Regions from separate parts of the Thiomonas sp. X19 genome, predicted to be linked through region 1. Evidence: predicted binding sites of a transcription regulator. Region 1 holds the regulator's gene; the other holds the start of a gene.
What was found. Region 1 encodes HrcA, which represses chaperone genes, less so after heat shock. Its sites were predicted from a motif close to TTAGCACTCNNNNNNNNNGAGTGCTAA; they were not measured.
Positions count from the first base shown of each region.

Region 2: the regulator HrcA is predicted to act here: its motif matches at 1,233-1,259, upstream of groES (co-chaperone GroES).

Region 1 covers NZ_LT605203.1:1,001,436-1,004,849, forward strand. The annotation lists gene THIX_RS04675 (universal stress protein) at 59-496, shown strand; gene THIX_RS04680 (GspH/FimT family pseudopilin) at 509-1,039, shown strand; gene hrcA (heat-inducible transcriptional repressor HrcA) at 1,068-2,087, opposite strand; gene THIX_RS04690 (NAD kinase) at 2,245-3,144, shown strand; gene recN (DNA repair protein RecN) at 3,229-3,414, shown strand, end outside.
Region 2 covers NZ_LT605203.1:465,397-468,810, forward strand. The annotation lists gene THIX_RS02300 (MFS transporter) at 1-809, shown strand, start outside; partial or broken gene THIX_RS02305 (IS5/IS1182 family transposase) at 877-1,167, opposite strand; gene groES (co-chaperone GroES) at 1,367-1,657, shown strand; gene groL (chaperonin GroEL) at 1,695-3,332, shown strand.

The DNA of each region.
Region 1 (3,414 bases):
TTGGCGCAGGCGAAGAAAAACGTTGTCGGCGAAGGGGCTGTTTGTCATAATTGGATACATGAAGCAGCCCATCCGCCTCTTACTGCCTGTCGATGGCTCTGTCTATACAAGGCGGGCGCTAGATTTTGTTCTGAGCCGCCAAGAGTGGTGGCGTGAACCGCCGTTTTGCGTTTTGTTGCATGTCGAGTCGCCTGTGGGTACGGCGCTTGCCAGGTCTTATCTGTCGCGAGACATGCTCGACAGTTACTACGCCGAGCAGAGCGAGGCGGTGCTAGCGCCTGCGCGTGCAAGCCTGCAGGCCGCTGGGTTGCAGTTGGAGGCGCGCCATCGTCACGGAGATGCGGCAGCGCAGATCGTGAAGTTCGTCCGCGAGCACGAGATCGATTTGGTCATGATGGGTTCGCACGGCCATACGGCGCTCAGCGGCATGGCGCTGGGATCGGTCACGACCAAGGTCATTGCGTCTTCCAGCATTCCCGTGCTGATCGTGCGCTGAACGGTTGCACGCATGGGCTCGATCAGGCAAGCACAGTTCGGCATCACGCTGGTCGAGTCACTGGTTGCGGCGGCGCTTTTGGCGGTCTTGCTGGCGGTCGCCATGCCGGGGTATCGCGCCATGATCGACACCAACCGCCTGAGTGCAGGTGTCAACGCCTTCTCGGGTAGCTTGCAACTGGCCAGGTCCGAGGCCGTGCGGCGAGGGCAGAGGGTCACGCTGTGCGTGAGCGATGATGGCAAGAGCTGCAGTTCAACGGGTGGTTGGCATCGGGGCTGGATCGTGTTCCATGATGCCGACGGCAATGCCCAACGCGATCCCAGCGAGGCCTTGATTCAGGCACAGGCAGCCCGGCAGTTTCTTTCCATCCGTGGCAATCAGCCTGTTGCACGCTATGTTTCTTACACCGAGCATGGCTGGCCGAGACTGACGACGGGTGCTTTGCAGATGGGAACTCTCACGTTCTGCCTGCCCGGGATAGCGGGCCACAGCCTGATCCTGTCGAGCGCGGGGCGGGCCAGATTGAGCGACGCGGTTTGCTGAGACGCTCGACAGTTCGAGTGTCAGCGCCTCAGCGCTGGCTCAGTGCATTGCCCACCAGCTTGGCGGTGATGTCCACGATCTGAATCATGCGGTCGTAGGCCATGCGGGTCGGGCCAATCACGCCCAGGGTTCCCACCACCTGGCCATCGACTTCGTAAGGCGAGGTAATGATGGAAAGCTCCTCGAACGGCACCACGTCGTTCTCGCCGCCAATGTAGATGCGCACGCCCTCGGCCCGCGCCGAAACGTCCAGCAGCTTGAGCAGATGTGATTTTTGCTCGAACAAGTCGAACAGCCGACGCAGGCTGGCGAGGTCGTTCGACAGGTCGTCAACTTTCAGCAATTGCTGCTGCCCGGAGATGACCACCTGGTCTTGCTGCTCGGCCGCAGCCTGGCTGCCCACAGCCACGGCGGCCTGCATCAGCGTGACGATTTCACTCCGCAGATGCTCCACCTCGCCACGCAGTTGCGCGCCCATCTGCTCGAAACTCAGGCCGCTGTAATTGGCATTCAGATAATTCGCCGCTTCCACGAGCTGGCTCTGGGCGTAGGGCTGGTCGGACAGGATGATGCGGTTCTGCACATCGCCGCCCGAGTCCACCAGGATGACCAGGATGCGCTGCTCCGACAGGCGCAGGAACTCGATGTGGCGGAAGGCGGCGCTGCGCCGCGGGCTCATCACCACGCCGACGAAATGCGACAGATTCGAGAGCAACTGCGCCGCTTGCACGATCACCTTCTGCGGCTCCACCGTGGCCAATTGCGTCTTGAAACTCTGCTCCAGCTCGTCGGCCGCCGACATGGGGCGGGCCGTGAGCATGGTGTCGACGAACAGGCGGTAGCCGCGCGGCGTGGGCACGCGCCCGGCCGAGGTATGCGGGCTGGTGATCAGGCCCAGGTCTTCCAGGTCGGACATCACATTGCGGATGGTGGCTGCCGACAACTCCAGCCCCGAGGCGCGCGACAAGGTGCGCGACCCCACCGGCTGACCGTCGGCGATATAGCGTTCGATCAGGGTCTTGAGCAGGACTTGGGCGCGTTGATCCATGACCATCCGATTTTAGGAGCGCAGCCAGGCGCGCGGCAGACATGCCCTCCCGGCGCTTGGTGGCGCGGGGCTGTGCTGTAATTCAAGACGCCGCCCCGGCATTCGCTGTCTTTGCACGATCGGCACCCATCGGCCCACACGGTTCAACACAGCACTCATGCCCATTTCCGCATTCCAACAGGCCATTCTGATCGGCAAGTATCAGGCCGTTGGCGTCAGCCGAACTTTGGCGGAAATTGGTGCCTGGCTGGCAGAGAACGGGGTCGAGGTCATGGTCGAGCAGCAAACGGCGCAGCACGGCGATCTTCCCGGTTATGCCGAACTCAGCCTGGCGGAAGTCGGCCGACGCGCTACTACTGGTGACTGGGTCGCGGTGGTGGTGGGCGGCGACGGAACCATGCTGGGCGCTGCGCGCCAGCTCGCGCCGTTCGGCGTACCGCTCATGGGCATCAATTCCGGCCGCCTCGGCTTCATCACCGATATCGCCGAGCCCGATTGGCGCCAGGCGCTTACGTCGATGCTGGCAGGGCATTTCGAGCGCGAATATCGCGCCATGCTCACCGGCGAGATCATGCGCGGCGGCCAGCGCATCTTCGACGGCATCGCCATCAACGACGTGGTGGTCAACCGCAGCGGCGCCACCGGCCTGGTCGAGTTGCGCGTGGACGTGGACGGGCGCTTCATGTATGTGCAGCGCGCCGACGGGCTCATCGTCGCCACGCCCACCGGCTCCACCGCCTACGCCATGTCGGCCGGCGGCCCCATCCTGCATCCCAGCCTTCCCGGGCTGGTGCTCGTACCCATTGCCGCGCACACCTTGTCGAACCGGCCCATCGTGCTGCCGGAGCACGTGCGCATCGACATCGAGGTGGTGTCGCCGAAGGACGTGGGCGTGAACTTCGACATGCAGCATTTCGCCGACCTGCTCGGCGGCGACCGCATCAGCCTGCGCACCGCGCCGCATCACGCCGTGTTCCTGCACCCGCCGGGCTGGAGCTATTTCGCCACGTTGCGCAAGAAGCTGCACTGGCATGAAATTCTCGGCGCCGAAGGCTAGTATGCATCGCCGTCCCTCACGACCTTGCGCGGCCTTTGCCGTGCCCCACTGCATGGCTGCGCCCGAGGCTGACTGACCATTCCCATGCTGCGCCGCCTGCATATCCGCGATTTCGTGCTCGTCGCCGAACTGGAACTCGAACTCGGCGCCGGCTTCACCGTGCTCACCGGCGAGACCGGTGCCGGCAAGTCCATTCTGATCGACGCGCTCAAACTGGCTCTGGGCGAGCGGGGCGATGCCACGGTGTTGCACCCCGGCAGCAGCCGCGCC
Region 2 (3,414 bases), 540 kb from region 1:
CGACGCGACTCGGCGCAGCAATCACCGTACCGATCTCGGTTGCCAGCATCATCGCGTTCGGTATCTCCGGGCCGTTCTGGGTATTCGGTATTGCAACCGTGGCGATTGGCCTTGTGTGGCTCATCGTCTATCGCCCGCCATCGATAAGCCATACTCAGAAAAATCAATTGATCCATGGAAAAAAGCTTTGGAGTGCCGTTCTCAAGAGCAGGAGTATGTGGGCCCTGTGTATTGCAGATTTCTGCTACTTCTACACACTGACGATCTATCTCACTTGGCTACCAACATTTTTGATCAAAGATCACCATTTTACGATGCTGAAGGTCGGTATTTATGGCTTTCTTCCGTTCATAGGTGGCATGATGGGAAGCGTCCTCGGGGGAGCAATGTGCGATCACTTATGTGCGCGCACAGGCAATAAAAAGTTATGGAGGCGCCTCATTCCATCCGTCGGCATGATTTGTTCCGTGTTGCTACTTTTGCCAGCCGTCTATGCGCAAAGCCAGTTTGTAACAATTCTGCTTTTTTCCTGCTCGTTTTTCTTTCTTGACGCCACGATATCTATTTTCTGGGCTATTGCCATGGACATGGGGGGGTCGTATGCATCGACCTCTGCGGGCTGGATGAACACTTGGGCCAACGTCGGTGGAATTATTTCTCCTATCGCGTTTGGCGCTCTTGTGCAGTGGAGCGGAAGTTGGACCTTGCCATTTATCGTGGCGAGCGGGCTCATGGTTATCGGAGCTGGTTTTGTATGGCTGATAGACACTGAGATGCGCCTATCAGACCTTATTGAAGTAGCGCATTGATTTTTGTGTAATCGCCATGAATTGGTATCGTCAATACTGAGTCCATCCTGAAAAATAATGTTTTCAGTCAGCCGGGGGCATTTCGATAAAAGCTGGCGCCCCATACGCCGCCAACCGCATGCACTGCGCGGGCGATTCGGGGGCAAGGAAGCCGCAGCTTCTTCAGGATCAGGCGGATGTTGTGGACGGCGCTGCGAATCACCGCATGCAGGGCGTCGTCCAGGGCGCCCTGGAGCGGATTGCTGGCCAGGCGCCCGTCCGATTGCATGTGGCCGATGGCGGGTTCGATCGTACTGCGCCGCTTGACCATGGCGTGCAATGTTCACGTCAGGCCGCGCTTCTGTCCGGAGCGCAGGATGCAGGATGTGCGCAACTCGATCTCTCGCAAGGCAGGACTTGAAATCAGCAGCTTCGCCCCTACAATTAGCACTCGCATCCAGTGAGTGCTAGCGAAACGCAACTCGCAACCGAGTCAAGCTTCCAAGCACCCCTAGCCAGCCGCTCGCGGTGTGGCATGCGTTTCAACCTCTCGAATTCCATCAACAGGAGCAACACGAATGAATTTGCGTCCCTTGCATGACCGCGTGATCGTCAAGCGCGTGGAACAGGAAACCAAGACCGCTTCGGGCATTTTCATCCCCGACAACGCGGCCGAGAAGCCCGACCAGGGCGAGGTGCTGGCCGTAGGCCCGGGTAAGCGTGACGACAAGGGCACCCTGCAGCCCATGGCCGTGAAGGCCGGCGACCGCGTGCTGTTCGGCAAGTACGCCGGCCAGACCGTGAAGGTGGACGGCGACGAACTGATGGTGATGCGCGAAGACGATCTGATGGCCGTCATCGAGAAGTAAGCGCAGCACTTCCCCCTACACAATCGGAGAAATACACATGGCAGCTAAAGAAGTAGTGTTCGGCGCGGATGCCCGCGTACGCATGATGGACGGCGTGACCATTCTGGCCAACGCCGTGAAGGCCACGCTGGGCCCCAAGGGCCGCAACGTGGTGCTGGAGCGCTCGTTCGGCGCCCCCACCGTGACCAAGGACGGTGTGTCCGTGGCCAAGGAAATCGAACTGAAGGACAAGCTGCAGAACATGGGCGCGCAGATGGTGAAGGAAGTGGCGTCCAAGACCAGCGACAACGCCGGCGACGGCACCACCACCGCCACCGTGCTGGCGCACGCGATGGCCCGCGAAGGCATGAAGTATGTGGCCGCCGGGATGAACCCGATGGACCTCAAGCGCGGCATCGACAAGGCTGTGATCGCCCTGGTCGAAGAACTGAAGAAAATTTCCAAGCCCTGCACCACCAGCAAGGAAATCGCCCAGGTCGGCACCATCTCGGCCAACTCCGACGAGGACGTCGGCCAGATCATCGCCGAGGCGATGGACAAGGTGGGCAAGGAAGGCGTGATCACCGTCGAAGACGGCAAGAGCCTGAACAACGAGCTGGACATCGTCGAAGGCATGCAGTTCGACCGCGGCTACCTGTCGCCCTACTTCATCAACAACCAGGATCGTCAGGTTGCCGTGCTGGACAACCCGTACGTGCTGCTGAACGACAAGAAGATTTCCAACATCCGCGATCTGCTGCCGATTCTGGAGCAGGTGGCCAAGTCGGGGCGCCCGCTGCTGATCATCGCTGAAGACGTGGACGGCGAAGCCCTGGCCACGCTGGTGGTCAATAGCATTCGCGGCATCCTGAAGACCGTGGCCGTCAAGGCTCCGGGCTTCGGCGATCGTCGCAAGGCCATGCTGGAAGACCTGGCCATCCTCACCGGCGGCAAGGTGGTTTCGGAAGAAACCGGCATGAGCCTGGAGAAGGTGACGCTGGCCGACCTGGGCCAGGCCAAGCGCGTGGAAGTGGCGAAGGAAAACACCACCGTGATCGACGGCGCCGGTGTTGCTGCCGACATCGAAGCCCGCGTCAAGCAGATCCGCGTCCAGATCGAGGAAGCCACCTCCGACTACGACCGCGAGAAGCTGCAAGAACGCGTGGCCAAACTGGCCGGCGGCGTGGCCGTGGTCAAGGTTGGCGCTGCCACCGAAGTGGAAATGAAAGAGAAGAAGGCCCGTGTCGAAGACGCCCTGCACGCCACGCGCGCTGCGGTGGAAGAAGGCATCGTCGCCGGTGGTGGCGTGGCGCTGCTGCGCGCTCGCGTCAACCTCAAGGTCACGGGTGCCAACCCCGACCAGGAAGCCGGCATCAAGCTGGTGATGCGCGCCGTGGAAGAGCCGCTGCGCCAGATCGTCGCCAACGCTGGCGACGAACCCAGCGTCGTGCTCAACAAGGTGCTGGAAGGCCAAGGCAACTACGGCTACAACGCCGCCAACGGCCAGTATGGCGACATGATCGAGATGGGCATTCTGGACCCCACCAAGGTCACCCGTACCGCGCTGCAAAACGCCGCTTCCGTCGCCGGACTGCTGCTGACCACCGAGTGCATGGTGGCGGACGCACCGAAGGACGACACCGCAGCCCCGCCGATGGGCGGTGGCATGGGCGGCATGGGTGGCATGGACATGTAACGCGTCCAGTTCGCGGGGTTCCAGGTGCGGCGTCATGCCGCTCCATGAAGCTCCGGCCCGAAAGGGACGGCGGCCGCTTGCG